Regions from separate parts of the Streptomyces sp. E-08 genome, predicted to be linked through region 3. Evidence: riboswitches for the same ligand, from Rfam matches in the RefSeq annotation. Region 3 holds a riboswitch; each other region holds the start of a gene.
The links. Region 3 has a riboswitch for cyclic di-AMP ahead of ACN9MM_RS32385 (M23 family metallopeptidase). Riboswitches for the same ligand answer to the same signal wherever they lie in the genome.
Positions count from the first base shown of each region.

Region 1: another riboswitch for cyclic di-AMP. It lies ahead of ACN9MM_RS20815 (M23 family metallopeptidase); the one in region 3 lies ahead of ACN9MM_RS32385 (M23 family metallopeptidase).
Region 2: another riboswitch for cyclic di-AMP. It lies ahead of ACN9MM_RS37475 (transglycosylase SLT domain-containing protein); the one in region 3 lies ahead of ACN9MM_RS32385 (M23 family metallopeptidase).

Region 1 is NZ_CP183971.1:4,519,398-4,524,867, forward strand. Features, by position in the region: gene ACN9MM_RS20800 (PLP-dependent cysteine synthase family protein) at 1-449, shown strand, start outside; gene ACN9MM_RS20805 (MFS transporter) at 446-1,654, shown strand; gene ACN9MM_RS20810 (PP2C family protein-serine/threonine phosphatase) at 1,762-2,973, shown strand; cyclic di-AMP (ydaO/yuaA leader) riboswitch at 3,175-3,339, shown strand; gene ACN9MM_RS20815 (M23 family metallopeptidase) at 3,352-4,443, shown strand; gene ACN9MM_RS20820 (aldo/keto reductase) at 4,488-5,435, shown strand; gene ACN9MM_RS20825 (PrsW family intramembrane metalloprotease) at 5,432-5,470, opposite strand, start outside.
Region 2 is NZ_CP183971.1:8,197,606-8,203,075, forward strand. Features, by position in the region: gene ACN9MM_RS37465 (hypothetical protein) at 1-268, shown strand, start outside; gene ACN9MM_RS37470 (phosphoribosyltransferase family protein) at 424-1,728, shown strand; gene ACN9MM_RS37475 (transglycosylase SLT domain-containing protein) at 1,712-2,602, opposite strand; cyclic di-AMP (ydaO/yuaA leader) riboswitch at 2,605-2,763, opposite strand; gene ACN9MM_RS37480 (DUF6197 family protein) at 3,145-3,747, shown strand; gene ACN9MM_RS37485 (phosphocholine-specific phospholipase C) at 3,811-5,470, opposite strand, start outside.
Region 3 is NZ_CP183971.1:7,030,622-7,036,091, forward strand. Features, by position in the region: gene ACN9MM_RS32365 (aspartate aminotransferase family protein) at 1-523, shown strand, start outside; gene ACN9MM_RS32370 (helix-turn-helix domain-containing protein) at 609-1,238, shown strand; gene ACN9MM_RS32375 (DUF6126 family protein) at 1,272-1,427, shown strand; gene ACN9MM_RS32380 (tyrosine-protein phosphatase) at 1,434-2,255, opposite strand; cyclic di-AMP (ydaO/yuaA leader) riboswitch at 2,629-2,785, shown strand; gene ACN9MM_RS32385 (M23 family metallopeptidase) at 2,788-3,747, shown strand; gene ACN9MM_RS32390 (SGNH/GDSL hydrolase family protein) at 3,899-4,693, shown strand; gene ACN9MM_RS32395 (STM4011 family radical SAM protein) at 4,680-5,470, opposite strand, start outside.

The sequences.
Region 1 (5,470 bases), 2.5 Mb from region 3:
GCCCGGCCCTGGAGCTCGTCGGCGTCGACTCCGTGAACTCCACCGTCTTCGGCCTGCCGGCCGGGGAGCGGCTGATGCGCGGCCTCGGCTCCTCCATCCACCCGGGGAACGTCGACCACGGCGCCTTCGACGAGGTGCACTGGGTGGGCCCTGCGGAGGCGGTCCGGGCGGCCCGCAGGCTGGCCTCGCGGCACTTCGCGACCGGCGGCTGGAGCGTGGGCGCGGTGGCCCTGGTCGCCGGGTGGCTGGCCCGCACACGGCCGCGCGGGACCCGGATCGCGGCCGTCTTCCCGGACGGGCCGCAGCGGTACTTCGACACCGTCTTCAACGACGAGTTCTGCGCGGCGCACGGGCTGCTCGACGGTCCCGTACGGGAGGACCCCGCCGCGTACGTCTCCGACGGCACGGTCAGCGGCTGGACCCGGCGGGCCCTGGAGCGTGTCCGGTGACGACGGCGACCACGTCCGCCGCGGCCCGGGGCGGGATCTGGAAGCAGAGCCGCACCTTCGACCCGGCCGTACGGCTCCTCTTCCTCAACCAGCTCACCATCAACCTCGGCTTCTACATGCTCATGCCCTACCTGGCCGCGCACCTCGCGGACGGGCTCGGCATGGCCGCCTGGGCCGTCGGCCTCGTCCTCGGCGCCCGGAACCTCTCCCAGCAGGGCATGTTCCTCGTCGGCGGGGCGCTCGCCGACCGGCTCGGGTTCAAGCCGCTCATCGTGGCCGGCTGCGCGCTGCGGACCGTCGGCTTCGGGGCGCTCGCCTTCGCGCAGTCGCTGCCGATGCTGATCGCCGCCTCGCTCGCGACGGGCCTCGCGGGGGCGCTCTTCAATCCCGCCGTGCGGGCCTGTCTCGCGGCCGAGGCGGGGGAGGAGCGGCGCGTGGAGGCCTTCGCGCTGTTCAACACGTACTACCAGGCGGGGATCCTGCTCGGGCCGCTCGTCGGGGTGGCCCTGACGGGGGTGTCGTTCCGGCTGACGTGCGCGGTCGCGGCGGTGCTGTTCGCCGGCCTGACCCTCGTACAGCTCCGGCATCTGCCCGTACGGGTCGCGGAGGCGCCGCGGGAGCGGCGGGGGCAGTTCCGCACGGTCCTCGCGCACCGGACCTTCTGGCTCTTCTCGCTGGCCATGACCGGCTCGTACGTGCTGTCCTTCCAGGTCTATCTGGCGCTGCCGCTCGCGGCGGGCGGCACGGCGGCGACGACCGCGCTGTTCGTCGTCTCGGCGCTCGTCGCGCTCGCCGGGCAGCTGCGGATCACGGCCTGGTGCCGGCGCCGCCTCAGCCGGGAGCGGTGTCTCGTCCTCGGGCTGGCCCTGATGGGCGGGGCGTTCCTGGTTCCGGCGGTCCTGGGGCGCGGCCTGGCCGGACTGCTGCTGTGCGCGGCCGTGCTGTCCGTCGCGAACGCCGTGCTCTACCCGTACGAGATGGACACCGTCGTCGCGCTGTCCCGGGGGCGCTGGGTCGCCACCCACTACGGGCTCTACAACACGGTCTGCGGGGTCGGGATCACCCTCGGGAACCTGGGGACGGGCGCGCTCCTCGACGTCACCGGCTGGTCGGCGACGCCGTGGCTCGTGCTGTGCGCGGTGGGCCTGACCTGCGCGGCGGCGATGGCGCTGCTCGCCCGGGGCGGCCGGCTGGCGGCCGGCTGACCCGTACGCCACTCGGCCCCGTGGGAGTCGCCGCCCCTCGCGGCGGCGGCCACCCTGGGAGGGCGCGGTGCGGACCGCGGCCGGTCGGACCGGGCAGGAGAGCACAGGTGGGGCACCCCCTAGGAGCGGCGGGCGGCGGGCGGCGGGGCGGCGAGGGCCGCGCCGAGTACGGCGGCGCCCGTCGGTTCATCCGCGCGCTGCCCCCGCTGATCATCGTGGGCGGTGTCGCCTACGACGTGGCGACGCCCCCCGAGTACACGGCGTCGCCGCTCTTCTCCGCCGCCCCGCTGATCGCCGCGCCCTTCTTCTCCACGCTGACGACCCTGCTCACCGGGGTCGCCGCGGTCCTCGCCTCCGTCGGGCTGCACGCCTACAACGGCACCGTCGACGAGGTCGCCGCCCTCACCGAGACCCTGACCGTCCTCACCGTCTCCGCGCTCGCCGTCCTCATCAACCGGGTCGTGCGCCGCAGCGGCGAGCGGCTCGCCTCGGCGCGGGTCATCGCGGAGACCGCGCAGAAGGCGGTGCTGCCGACGCCCGCCGAGCGGATCGGCGGGCTGCAGTGCGCGGCGCGGTACGAGGCGGCGCAGGCCGACGCGTTCATCGGCGGTGACCTGTTCGCCGTCCAGGACACCCCGCACGGGGTGCGGCTCGTGGTGGGGGACGTCCGGGGCAAGGGGATGGACGCGGTCGAGGCCGTCACCGTCGTCATCGGCGCCTTCCGGGAGGCGGCCGAGCAGGAGCGGACCCTGGAGGGCGTGGCGCAGCGCCTCGAACGGGCGCTGGCCAGGGAGGGCACCCGCAGGGACGGGCTCGACGCCTTCGAGGGGTTCACCACCGCCGTCCTGGCCGAGATCCAGCGGGCCGACGGGAGCGGGACCTTCGACGGTTTCGTACGGGTCGTCAACCGCGGCCACCCGCCGCCGCTGATGCTGTACGCGGACGGGCGGCTGGACGTAATGGAGCCGGGCGAGGCGGCGCTGCCGCTCGGCATGGGGGAGCTGGCGGCGTGGCCGGACCGGGCGGAGGCGCGGCCGTTCCCGCCGGGCGCGACGCTGCTCTTCTACACGGACGGCCTCTCGGAGGCGCGGAACGGGCAGGGCGTCTTCTACGATCCGGCGGCGCGGCTCGCCGGACGGATCTTCCCGGGGCCCGAGGAGCTGCTCGACGCGCTCGTGGACGACGTACGGCTCCACACGGGCGGCGGATCGACGGACGACATGGCGCTGCTGGCGGTGAGCCGCCCGGCGACGGGGCAGCCGGAGCGGCGCCGGACGATGCCGGTGGTGCCGCCGGAGGACCCCGGTCACCAGGCGTAGTCGAGGGGTGCCGCTGCGATAACAATTGACATAACGTCAGATCGCGAGGGTTTGGGCGGCGTGTTCTGAAGGGGGGTCAAGTCGGACCATTACCCCTCAATTCAATGAATGATCAAGGGGGACGGCTTGGAATCGGGACCCCCTGTCTATTAACGTTCGATAACGCAGCGCGGTCGTCCCAGCCGTCGCAAGAGGCGGCACCGTGCGCACGCGCCGAATCCTGAAAAGGAACCGGGGAACCACCACTTGGGGTGAATCGGGCCCCTTCGCACCCGTGCGGACCACGCACCCGTGCGGTCGAGCCCGTAGGAGACCTTCCTGCTCCGAACCCGTCAGCTAACCCGGTAGGCGAGAAGGAAGGAAAGGAGCGCCCCTCACGTGGCGTCCAACACCCCCGCACCCGAAGCCCCCTTCGATGCCTTCGGCGGCGGTGCGGCTCCCTCCGCCCCGGACACCGAGTGGAACCCCACCGAGGGCTCCCTCCGCTCCGGCGGCCGGCACCGGGTCGTCAAGCAGCGCTCCAACTTCGCACGCTCCTCCACCGTCCTCGGCGTCGGCGTGATCGCGGCCGTCGGCGCGGGCGGCCTCGCCACCGCGCAGGACAAGCCCCCGGTGGCCATATCGCTGCCCGACCTCCCGGACCTGGACCTGCCGGACGCCCACGACATCCCCGGCGTCGGCGACCTCCTCCCCGAGCAGCACAGCGAGGTCGTCAGCGCGGCCCGCGCCAACCCGAACCCGCTCACCGCCGCCACCTACACCACCGTGGGCGACGAGAGCACCGGGCAGGCCGAGCAGGCCGCCACCACCGCCCCCGCGGCGGGCGAGGCCCTGCGCGCCCGCATCCTCCAGCAGGCCGAGCAGCAGCAGGCCTCCGCCGACGCCGCCGACAAGGCCGCCGTGGAGAAGGCAGCGGCCGAGAAGGCCGCCGCCGAGGCCGAGGCCAAGGAGGCCGCCGCGGAGAAGGCCGCCGCCGAGGCCAAGGCGAAGGCCGAGGCGGAAGCCAAGGCGAAGGCGGAAGCGGAGGCCAAGGCGAAGGCCGAGGCCGAGCGCCTCGCCAAGCTCGCCGCGAGCTACTCCCTCCCCGTCTCCTCGTACACCCTCACCGCCACCTACATGCAGTCCGGCTCGATGTGGTCCTCCGGCTACCACACCGGCCTCGACTTCGCCGCCCCCACGGGCACCCCGCTCAAGGCCGTCCACGGCGCGACCGTCAAGTCGGCGGGCTGGTCCGGCTCCTACGGCTACCGGATCGTCCTGGAGCTGGAGGACGGCACCGAGGTCTGGTACTGCCACCTCTCGTCCATGACGGTCGGCGCGGGCCAGACCGTCGGCACCGGCGAGACCATCGGCCGCGTCGGCGCCACCGGCAACGTCACCGGCGCCCACCTCCACATGGAGGTCCACACGCCCGGCGGCGACGGCATCGACCCGGCGGCCTGGCTCCGCTCCAAGGGCCTCAGCCTCTGAGCGGACCCGGAATAGTCCCGGCGGCGGGAGCGGTTGACCCACACATGACCACTCTCCGCCCGCTGGGCAGCTCCGACCTGCACGTCTTTCCCGTGGCCCTGGGCGGCAACGTCTTCGGCTGGACCGCCGACGAGGCCCAGTCCTTCGCCGTCCTCGACGCCTACGCCGCCGCGGGCGGCAACTTCGTCGACTCCGCCGACGTCTACTCCGCCTGGGCCGAGGGCAACGAGGGCGGCGAGTCCGAGACCGTCATCGGCCGCTGGCTCGCCTCCCGGGGCAACCGCTCCGACATCGTCGTCGCCACCAAGGTCGGCGCCCACCCCCACTTCAAGGGCCTGTCCGCCACCACCATCAAGGCGGCCGCGGAGGAGTCCCTCCGCCGCCTCGGCACCGACCACATCGACCTGTACTACACGCACTTCGACGACGAGTCCGTCCCCGTCGAGGAGATCGTCACGGCCCTCGACCAGCTGGTGAAGGACGGCAAGGTGCGCGCCGTCGCCGCCTCCAACATCTCCCCGGAGCGGCTCCGCGCCTCCCTCGACTTCGCCGAGGCCGAGGGCCTCGCCCGGTACGTCGCCCTCCAGCCGCACTACAACCTGGTCTCCCGCGACACCTACGAGGGCCCGCTCCTGGAGACCGTCGAGCGGGCCGGGCTCTCCGCCGTCCCGTACTACGGGCTCGCGGCCGGCTTCCTCACCGGCAAGTACCGCCCCGGAGCCACCGTCGACAGCGTCCGCGCCTCCGGCGCCGCCGGACACCTGGACACCGAGCGCGGCCGGGCCGTGCTCTCCGCCCTCGACACCGTCGCCGAGGCGCACGGGGCGGAGCTCGCCACCGTCGCCCTCGCCTGGCTCGCCGCCCGGCCGACCGTGGCCGCGCCGATCGCCTCGGCCCGCACGGTCGAACAGCTCCCGGCCCTGGTCGCGGCCGCCGGCCTCACCCTCACCGAGACCGAGCTGACGCTCCTGAACGAGGCGTCGGCCCTCTAACTGCGGTACGGGTTGTAGCCGTCGTAGTCCAGGTA
Region 2 (5,470 bases), 1.2 Mb from region 3:
GGGCGCGGCGGCGGAGGTCACCGGCCAGGAGCGGAACGAGACGGTGGCGCTGCTGCGGCGGGCCTGGGAGTTCCTGCCCTTCACGGACCTCCTTCCGTTCGTCGTGCCGTACCACTTCGACTTCGCCGAGGGAGGGCGCTCCGTCATGTCGGTCGACAAGCGGTTCGGGATCCGGGACCGGTACGTGCTCGACATAGCCGACCCCGAGCTCGACCGGCGCCTGGCGATAGCCCAGGCCGTGGCCCTCGACGCCCTGCAGTCCCGCTGACCCCTCGGTCCCTCGGTCCGTCGGTCCGGTCGCAGGCCGGTCACCGGTCCTCCGTCCTCGGTGGCGGACCCGTCTACCCTGGAGAGACGGGCAGGGGACGGGGCACGCCGTCCCTCCCCGGGCCCCAGCCGCGGAGGCGGAAGGGCGGCGGAACCATGTTCTTCAGGGATCGCACGGACGCGGGGCGGCAGCTCGCCGCCCGGCTCGACCACCTCAAGGGCCAGGACGTCGTGGTCCTCGGGCTCCCGCGGGGTGGCGTGCCGGTGGCGGTGGAGGTCGCCGAGGCCCTCGACGCGCCGCTCGACATCTGCCTCGTACGGAAGCTCGGGGTGCCTCACCAGCCGGAACTCGCGATGGGGGCGCTCGGGGAGGGCGGCGTCCGGGTCCTCAACGAGCGGGTGATCCGTGAGACCGGTGTGGGTGAGCGCGCTCTCGCGGCGGTGGAGGAGCGGGAGCACGCGGAGCTCGACCAGCGCGCCCTGCGATATCGGGGCAGCCGGGCGTCCGTGCCGCTCGACGGGCGGACGGTCGTCGTGGTCGACGACGGGCTGGCCACGGGGGCCACGGCGCTGGCGGCCTGCCGGGTGGTCCGGGCCCGGGGCGCCGCCCGGATCGTCCTCGCCGTCCCCGTGGCACCGCGTGGCTGGACGACCCGCCTCGGCGGAGAGGCCGACGAGACCGTCAGCGTGCACGCGCCGGAGCTCTTCTTCGCGATCGGGCAGTTCTACCGGGACTTCTCGCAGACCCCGGACGCCGAGGTCATCGCCGGCCTGGAGCGGAACAGGACCGCGCGTGTCCCGGTCGTCCAGGACACGGACGTCAGGATCCCGGTCGGGGGCGTCGCCCTCGGCGGGCGGCTCGCGGTGCCCGAGGACGCGGGCGGCATCGTCCTGTTCGCCCACGGCAGCGGCAGCAGCCGGCACAGCCCCCGGAACCGGGCGGTCGCCACCGCGCTCAACCGGGCGGGTCTCGGGACGCTGCTCTTCGACCTGCTGACCGAGGCGGAGGCGACCGACCGGGCGCACGTGTTCGACACGCCGCTCCTCGCCGGGCGGCTCGCCGGGGCCACGGAGTGGCTGGCCGCGCGGCCCGAGAGCACCGGGCTCCCGATCGGGTACTTCGGCGCGAGCACGGGCGCCGCCGCCGCGCTGTGGGCGGCGGGCGATCCCGCGTCCCCGGTGAGCGCCGTCGTCTCGCGCGGCGGCCGGCCGGACCTGGCGGCCGAGCACCTGGCCCGGGTGCGCGCCCCGACGCTCCTGGTGGTGGGCGGTGCCGACGCGCTGGTCCTGGACCTCAACCGGCGGGCCCTGGAGCTGCTGCGCTGTGAGAACCGGCTCGCCGTGGTGGGGGGCGCCGGGCACCTCTTCGAGGAGCCGGGCGCCCTGGAGGAGGTGGCGGACCTCGCCACCTCCTGGTTCGCCGGGCACTTCCGGCGGCAGGGGATCAGTACGCCGAGTTGACGTTGTCGATGGAGCCGTAGCGGTCGGCCGCGTAGTTGCAGGCGGCGGTGATGTTGGCGACCGGGTCGAACAGGTCCATGGACGTGCCGGGCACGTGGTAGGCCAGGAAGGTCGGCTCGATGACCTGGAGGAGGCCCTTCGAGGGGGTGCCGGCGACCGCGTTGGAGTCCCAGAGGTTGATGGCCTGGGGGTTGCCGGAGGACTCGCGCATGACGTTGCGGTAGATCCCGTCGTAGGAACCGGGGATGTTTCGCTGGCCCATGATGGCCAGCGACTCACGGATCCAGCCGTCGAGGTTGTCGGCGTAGTTGGTGGCCGCGATCGGGGCTGCCTTGACGGCGGCGGAGGGGGCGGCGACGGCCGGAGCGGCCGCGGCGGCCGAGGAGCCCGTCCCGGTGGCGACGGCAGGGGCGGCAGCGCGGCGCTCGGAGCGGCTCGCCCGCTCGTTCGTGGCGGACTTCTTCGCCTTGGCCTCGGCGGGGACGGCCTTCACGGAATCCCGACGAATCGTCAGTTCAAGACCGGGGTGAATGAGTGACGGGTTGTCACCCACGACGCTCTTGTTGGCGTGGTAAAGGCTCTTCCAGCCGCCCTGAATTCCCTTCTTGTGGGCGATCAGAGAAAGCGAGTCACCACTCACGACGGTGTACGTACGCGCGGCGGCCGGGGCCGTGGGGGCCTTGACGGCGATCGTCGCGGCGGGAGCGGCGGGAGACTGGACGGCGATCTGCGGGGCGCCGGACAGCGGCGCGGCACCGGCGACGGCCGGGGCGATGAGGGGCAGGGTCAGGGCGACGCCACCGGTGCCGACCAGGGCGAGGCCGCGGGAGACGTGGCCGAGACGGGGGCGGCGGTGCTTACCGTGAGCAGGCATGACGGTTTCCTCTCCGGCGCCTGCGGGGTGAGCTGTCGGGTTCGGACGGGAGATGTCCGGCCGCGCGCACGCGGCTGCACCCCGAGCCGTTCCGGATTCCGGACCGGCGTATTCGTGGGTCCCCCGCTCCTGCCGTCGGGTGAAAAGGGAGTTTTACCGAGCGGCGGCAGGATTGGGCGTTCCGCTCGAATGGAGGTGACCGTAGGCCAGTAATGCGATCGATAACAAGGGGAGCGGATGTCGGGTATCGGGAAATGGATCACCGAATTCGCGGAATTCAAGATCGATGCCGCCGCGGGACCGTTGAACTTCCTTGCCCGGTACGGGGTGGGCGGAGATGCCGGGAAGGGGCGGGGCTCGATGAGTGAGTCGCGTCACCCGGGGCACAATGTCCGAATATGGGTTTTAATTCCGTGCTGGGTAAATAGGGCGGAAATCTCCGCGACGGGGCGTTCGGGCGGGCGACTCTCCCGGTGGGTTCAAAAGTCGCAAAACAGACATTCTTCTTGAAGGATGGAGGGAGCCGACCCAGGAGCCGCAACATGCCACCTTCCGCCTCCCTCCTCAGCCCCGACAGCCTCGACCGCGAGGCGGCCGCCCTCTTCGAGAGCGCCACCTGGCAGCGGATCGTCACGGACTGGACCGCCCCCGAGGAACCGCCCCCGGCGGAGGAGGGCTGGCGGGAGCTGCTCAGCGTGCCGGTGGACCGGCTCGTGGCCGACGCCCTGGCCGCCCTGCCGCCGGAGCTCCCCGGCGAGCGCCGGCTCCCGGGACGGCTCGGGGCCGTGCTCCCGGACCGGCTGCACTCCTGGCGCCGCATCGGCCAGGCCCGGCTGCGGCCCTCCGTGCACCTCGGGTACGCGCGCCTGGTGCTGACGGAGTGGGGTTGGCAGAACGCCCCCTACAGACTGCGTGACGTCCGCGGAGCGCGCTGCGTCTGCGGCGCCCTCCTCGCCGCCCACCGCCTCGGCTACGGCGGCGCGGACACCATGAACGAGGCGGCCGCCTGGATCATGACCGAGCTCCGGTCGCGCGGGTGGCACGGCCTGATCGGGCCGTGGAACCGGGCTCCCGGCCGTACGGCCGCCGACGCGGTGGCGCTCCTCGACGCCACGGTCCGCCGCGCCGCGCACGCGGGCCGCTGACCCCGTGCCCGCCTGCCGGGCGGCGACCGGAGGCCGCCGCCCGGCAGGCGGGGGAGGAGGGGGTCAGCCGCTGACGCTCGGGGCGCCGGTCTCGATGTGGCCGGTGTACCGGCGCGACCAGGTCCCGTCGATGTCGGCGAGGACCGTGAAGTCGTACCAGCCGCCGTTGTACGCCACCGCGTTGAAGAAGTCCTCGCGGCTGGAGTTCGCAGGCACCGTGTACGTCCACGGACCGTCCGAGCGGTAGGCGTTCGAGCGGATCGTGAAGGTGACCGGGCCGGCCGAGCTGTTGGTCATCCTGAACCACAGCGCGGTCTTGCCCGTCCCCGACTCGGGTGCGAACCGTGCGGCCACCTCGACGGCCTTGCCCGCCTTGGAGGCGTCCCCGATGAACCGGCGCAGGAAGCGGTTGGGGCCCATCATCGAGATGTCGTACTTCCCCGAACCCGACCCCAGGCCGATGTTGAAGAAGTCCGTGGCCGTGTCGCCGGGGTCGACGGTGTACTGCCAGGCGGCGGTGTCCCGGTACTGGTGCGGATGGATCGAGAAGTGCGCCGACCGCTTGGCCTCCGCGCCCTGGTTGGTCATCGAGAACCAGGCCAGGATCTTGCCCGCGGCGCCGAACTCGAAGCGGTCGAGGTTGCCGTTCGCCTGGTACGGCAGGGCGCGTGCCGGACGGGTGCCGGGCTCCTGCGCGGGCAGTGCGTTGTTCTGCGGGGCCGGGTTCGGCAGCGGGCCGCAGGTGGCCTGCCCGATGACCTTCGCCGTGGAGGGGAGGTCCGCGGGCACTCCGTACACCGGGTGGGCGAAGTCGAAGACGCCGGTCAGATCGCCCGTGACCTTCCGGCGCCAGGCGCTGATGTTCGGACAGGTGGCCGGGGTGCCGAGCGCCGCCGTCCAGGTCTCCATGAAGCGCAGCACCGACGTGTGGTCGAAGACCTCGGAGCTCACCCAGCCACCGCGCGTCCACGGGGACATGACAAGCATCGGGACGCGGAAGCCCAGGCCGATCGGGACGCCGTCCAGGTACTCGCCCGCGGTGCCCGGAGGGGCGACCGGCGGCGGCACGTGGTCGAAGAAGCCGTCGTTCTCGTCGTAGTTGAGGAAGAGCACCGTGGAGTCGAACACCTCGGGGTTCGCGGCCAGCGCGCGGTAGACGAGGTCGACGAAGTGGGCGCCGTCCCCCGGCGGGGCGTACGGGTGCTCCGAGAAGGCCTCGTTCGCGACGACCCACGACACCTGCGGCAGGGTGCCCGCGACGACGTCGGCGCGGATCGCCGCGGCGATGTCGTCCGGCGTCGAGCCGGTCACCTTCGGGACCGAGCCCATGCCCCGGTCGTACAGCGGGTCCCCGGGCCGCGCGTCGGTGAACTTCTTGAAGTACGCGAGGCCGTTGTCGCCGTAGTTGTCCTGGGCGTTCTGGTAGACCTTCCAGCTCACCCCGGCGCGCTGGAGCGCCTCGGCGTACGTCTCCCAGGTGAGGCCCGACTCGTCGCCGCCGTCCTTGCTGGAGCCGTCGATCTTCCCGCTCCACAGGAACGTGCGGTTGGGGCCCGTGGCGCTCAGCGTCGAGCAGAAGTACGCGTCGCAGATGGTGTACTGGTCGGCGAGCGCGTGGTGGAAGGGGATGTCGCCGCGGTCGAGGTGGCCGAGGGACCGGGTGTTGCCCACGCCCGTGACCCAGTTGTCGAGGCGCCCCTTGTTCCAGGCGGCGTGCTGCGAG
Region 3 (5,470 bases):
GTACTCGTCGATGGACCGGGTCCTGGTCCACTCGGCGAGCTTCGGATCGAACGCGCAGGCCATGGCCGCCGGGCTCGCCGTCCTGTCGGTCATGGAGGACGAGGACACCGTCGCCCACGCCCGCCGGATCGGCGACCTGCTCTCGGGCCGCCTGAAGGAGCTCGTGCCCCGGTACGAGCTGCTGCACGAGATCCGCGGGCGCGGCCTGATGATCGGGATCGAGTTCGGGCGACCGTCCTCGCTCGGGCTGCGCGGGCGCTGGACGATGCTCCAGGCGGCCCGCAAGGGCCTCTTCGCCCAGATGGTCGTCGTCCCGCTGCTCCAGCGGCACCGGATCCTCACCCAGGTGTCCGGGGACCACCTGGAGGTGATCAAGCTGATCCCGCCGCTGATCATCGACGAGGCGGACGTGGACCGGTTCGTCACGGCCTTCACCGCGGTCATGGACGAGGCCCACGGCGGCGGCGGACTGATGTGGGACTTCGGGAAGACGCTGGTCAAGCAGGCGGTCGCGCAGCGCTGACCGGATCTCGACGCGGATCCCGTCCGGGTTTTGCCTCTGAGGCAAGAAACTTGCCTCAGAGGCACGAACCTGGCGGAATGGACGCATGGACCACGTCCCCGGGGAGACCTACCCGGACCCCGCCACCCCCGGCGTCCTGCCCGACGTCGCCCCGCAGCTGCGGGCCCTGCGCCGCCGTCGGGGACTCACCCTGGAGGCCGCCGCCCAGCGGGCCGGCCTCTCGCCGGCCCACCTCTCGCGCCTGGAGACCGGGAACCGGCAGCCCTCGCTCCCGATGCTGCTCGCCCTGTCCCGCATCTACGGTACGACGGTCTCCGAGCTCCTGGGAGAGGCGCCGCCCGAGCGCGACCCCGTCGTCCGGGCCGGCCGCTCCGAACCCGTCGAGGCCGACGGCTGGATCTACCGCCAGGCGGGCGGAGCCGGCCGCGCGCTCCAGTGCCTGCGGGTCCACGTGCCGTACGCCACCCGGGGCGACATCGTGCGCGTCCATCCGGGCGAGGAGTGGATCCACGTCCTGGAGGGCCGGGTGCGGCTCGCGCTCGGCGAGGCCGTCCACGTCCTCGATCCCGGGGACAGCGCGCACTTCGACTCGCTGACCCCGCACCGGATCGGCGCCGCCACGCCCGGCGGAGCCGAGCTGCTCTTCGTCCATACCCTGATGCAGAGCCCCGCCGCCGAGCTGTGCCTCGGCGACGGGACCCCGCACAGGCGCTGACATTTCGTGACGATTCTTCAGGAAAGGCCCGACATGTCCCAGAAGTCCGCACCTGTCACCGGCGAGGAGCGCGGTGAGGGCAAGTTCCCCAAGGGGCTCGTGCTCCGCCTCTTCGCCTATCTGATCGCCGGCCACCTCTTCGCCGGCTTCCTCTACCTGCTCTTCACGCTGGGCGGGCAGAACCAGTAGCCGGGGCTACGCCTCCGTGAGCAGGCGCTCCCGCAGCCGCTCGCGGGTCTCCGGGGCCAGCTTCAGGCCCTCGGTGAGGTAGGCGTCCACCGAGCCCCAGGTCGCCTCGATCGTCTCGAAGGCGGCCCGCAGATACTCCACCCGCGCGTCGAAGAGCGGGCTCAGCAGCTCCATCACCTCGGGCGACATCGCGTCCGGGGCGGTGGAGCTGCGGCGCACCTTGTAGCGGCGGTGCGGGTCGTTCGACTTCACGTAGTCGGCCTCGATCGCCTCCCGCTCGACCCCGACCGCGAGCAGGGTGATCGCGATGGCGAGCCCGGCCCGGTCCTTTCCGGCCGCGCAGTGCATCAGGACCGGGACGCTCTCCTCGGCCATGGAGTGCAGGATCCGGCTGTGCTCCGAGGTCCGCTCGACGATCATCTTCCGGTACGAACGGGACATCCGGGCGGCCGCCTTGCCGTCGCCGAGGATCCCCCGGAGCTGGTCGGTCTCGCCGTCACGCACCAGCTTCCAGAACTCCTTGCCGTCGGCCGGGTCGTTGAGCGGTATGTTCACGTTCCGTACGCCGGGCAGCTCGACGTCCGCGCCCTCGACCTTCCGGTCCGACTCGTTGCGGAAGTCGAAGATCGTGTGCAGGCCGAGCGAGGCGAGGAAGGCGGCGTCGTCCTCCGTCGCGTGGGCGAGGTGGCCGCTGCGGAAGAGGCGGCCGGGGCGGACGGCGCGCCCGTCCGTCGTCGGCAGGCCGGCCACGTCCCGGAAGTTGCGGACCTCCGTGAGCTCGGGCTCGGCGGCTTCGGCGGGCGGGACCTGCGGCAGCTGCTGCGTCACGGCTGCTCCTGTTCTGTAGATCGGTTCCTGGGGCAATCATCTCGTTCGGAGACCCGGGCACGCACCCCCTCGGACGGGAATGGGTGATCTGTCCGTATTGAGGGGTTCGGCATAACCCGCCCCGGTTGCAGGGGAGATGGGGATCGGCGCGTGAGCAGCGTCATAACCGTGACGGACCGTGCCTGATCGTCTTTTCCAAATTCCCCCCGGGAAAAGGAGATCGAGGGACCGTCATCCACGGAGGGTGACCGGAATTCAGGCCGGACATCGAGGAATCCCCGAGCACTTGAAAACCGTGGCTTGTTCGCCCCGACCCCACTCGTCTAGCGTCGCGCTCACTCCGGACGGACCGCCGAATCCTGCCACCGACCGGAATCCGCACTCACCCGTACGCGGCAGGAGCGGGGGACCCAGGTAGTACGCCGATCCCTCGAAGAAGGACGGCTCGGGGTGAAGCCGCGTGAGAACGCGGCCGGACATCTCCAGTCCGAACCCGACAGCTCACCTCGTAGGCGCCGGAGAGGAATTCGCCATGCCCGCAAAGGGTAAGCACCGCCGCGTCAAGTCCAGCCGCCTGACCCGCGGCATCGCCGCCGCCGGCACCGGCGGCGCCGTCGTCGCCCTCCCGCTCCTCGGAGCCACCGGCGCCCACGCCGCCGAGAAGGCCGCCCCGGTCGCCGCTCCCGCCCACGCCGTCGCCCAGGTGAAGGCCGCGCCCGCCACCGCGAAGGCCGCGCCGAGGACGTACTCCGTCGTCCACGGCGACTACCTGTCGAAGATCGCCGCCGAACACCACCTCGCCGGCGGCTGGCAGAAGCTCTACGCGGACAACCGTCAGGTCGTCGGTGAGAACCCCTCGCTGATCCTGCCCGGCATGAAGCTCACCCTCGGCGCGAAGGGCACCGCGAAGGCCGCCGCACCGAAGGCCGCGCACAAGAAGAGCGCGCAGGCCTCCGGCAAGAACGGCGACACCTCGCGCGCCTCGCGGAGCAGCGAGCGCCCCTCGGCCCCCGCCGCCGAGACCGCCGCCGCCTCCACCCCGGCGTCGTCCTCCTCCTCTTCCTCCTCCGCCGGCACGACCTCCTCCTCCGGCTGGGTCGCCCCGGTCAGCGGCGGCATAGGCACCCCGTACCGCGCCTCGGGCTCCATGTGGTCCTCCGGCTACCACACCGGTGTCGACTTCATCGCCTCGACCGGCACCACCGTCGTCGCGGTCGGCCCCGGCACCGTCTACTCCGCCGGTGACGGCGGTGCGTACGGCAACCAGGTCGTCATCCAGCACGCCGACGGCACCTTCTCGCAGTACGCCCACCTGTCCTCGATCTCCGTCTCCGCCGGCCAGACCGTCACCGGCGGCCAGCAGATCGGCCTCTCCGGCGCGACCGGCAACGTCACCGGCCCGCACCTGCACTTCGAGATGCGGACCGGCCCGGAGTACGGCTCCGACATCGACCCGCTGGCCGCCCTGCGCCAGCACGGCGTGAGCATCTGACGCCGCTTCAGCACCCGGGGCCCGGCACATACGTGCCGGGCCTCCGGCGTATTCCGGCTTGGTGGAATCTTTATCGGTGGCATATGTCACCCGGCGTCAACCCCTCCTTACGGTCGCGTAGGTCACAGCCGAAGGGGAAGGATGTGCTCCCGTGGCAGACGATTCGAGATCAACAGACAAGAACGCATTCGGGTCGTACGCGGCGATCGGTGACAGCTTCACCGAAGGCGTCGGAGACCCCGGGCCCGACGGGACGTACGTCGGCTGGGCGGACCGCTTCGCGGTGCTGCTCGCCGACGAGCTGCCGGAGCATGACGACTTCCGCTACGCCAACCTGGCCGTACGCGGGCGCCTCCTCGACCAGATCGTGGCGGAACAGGTTCCCCGGGCGAAGGAACTCGCCCCCGACCTGGTGACCTTCTGCGCGGGCGGCAACGACATCATCCGCCCCGGAACGGACCCCGACGAGGTGGCCGAGCGCTTCGAGCGCGCCGTCGCCGACCTCACCTCCGCCGTCGGCACGGTCATGGTGACCACCGGCTTCGACACCCGCGGCGTGACCCTCCTCAAGCACCTGCGCGGCAAGATCGCCACCTACAACGGCCACGTCCGGGCCATCGCGGACCGCTACGACTGCCCGGTCCTCGACCTGTGGTCGCTGAAGTCCGTCCAGGACCGGCGGGCCTGGGACGACGACCGGCTGCACCTCTCGGCCGAGGGCCACACCCGCGTCGCCCTGCGCGCCGCCCAGGTCCTCGGCCTGCCGGTGCCCGCCGACCCGGACCAGCCCTGGCCGCCGGTCCCGCCGCGCGGCACCCTGGAGGTGCGCCGCGACGACATCCACTGGGCCAGGGAGTACCTGGTGCCCTGGATCGGGCGCCGGCTGCGCGGCGAGAGCTCGGGCGACCACGTCGAGGCGAAGCGCCCCGACCTCATGCCGCTGTAATCGGGGGTGCGGCGGGGATCCGTTCCAGGACCCCGCCGGCGAACACGTCGTACAGCGGCAGCGTCTCCAGGTGGACGTAGCCGATGTGGCAGTCGCAGCGGGCGAGGGGGCAGGCGCGGGGACGCAGGGCGGCGCGGTACGAGCCGTCGTACAGGTTTCCCAGCTCGGCCCTGACGAAGTGGCAGCGCCGCACCGTCCCCTCGCCGTCCACCGAGATCACCGACTCGCCGGTACGGCAGGGCAGCCCCGCCGAGCGGTGCGGGTGCCGGCTGTACGGGAACAGCGGGTCGAGCTCCGTCCAGCCCTCGGCCTCCGCGTCGGTGTACGTGTGCCCCTCGGCCGCGTTCACCCAGAGGTAGACGTGCGGCGGCAGCGCGGCGCGCAGCCGGCGGGCGTCCTCCCGGTGCTCGGGCAGACCGACCACCCCGACGCTGTACCGGACGCCCCGCTCCGCGAGCTCCCGGCACTTGCCGAGGAACCGCTCGTACGGGGTCTGCCCCGGGTGGTACGTGCACCAGAGGGCCACGCTCTCCGGGTCCGCCTCGGCCAGCCACTCGGTCCGGCAGCTCAGGTTGGTCTGGATCGCCACCCGCTCCACGTGCGGCAGCCGGGACAGCTCGACCAGCGCCCGCCGGTACCAGGAGCGGACGAGCCCCTCGCCCCACGGGGTGAACAGGATCCGCAGCCGGTCCCCGGTCTGCGCCTCGGCCCAGCCGGTGAACCGTTCGAGCGCGGCCCGGTCCGCGCGCAGCTGCTCGCGGCTGTCCCGGCGCTTGG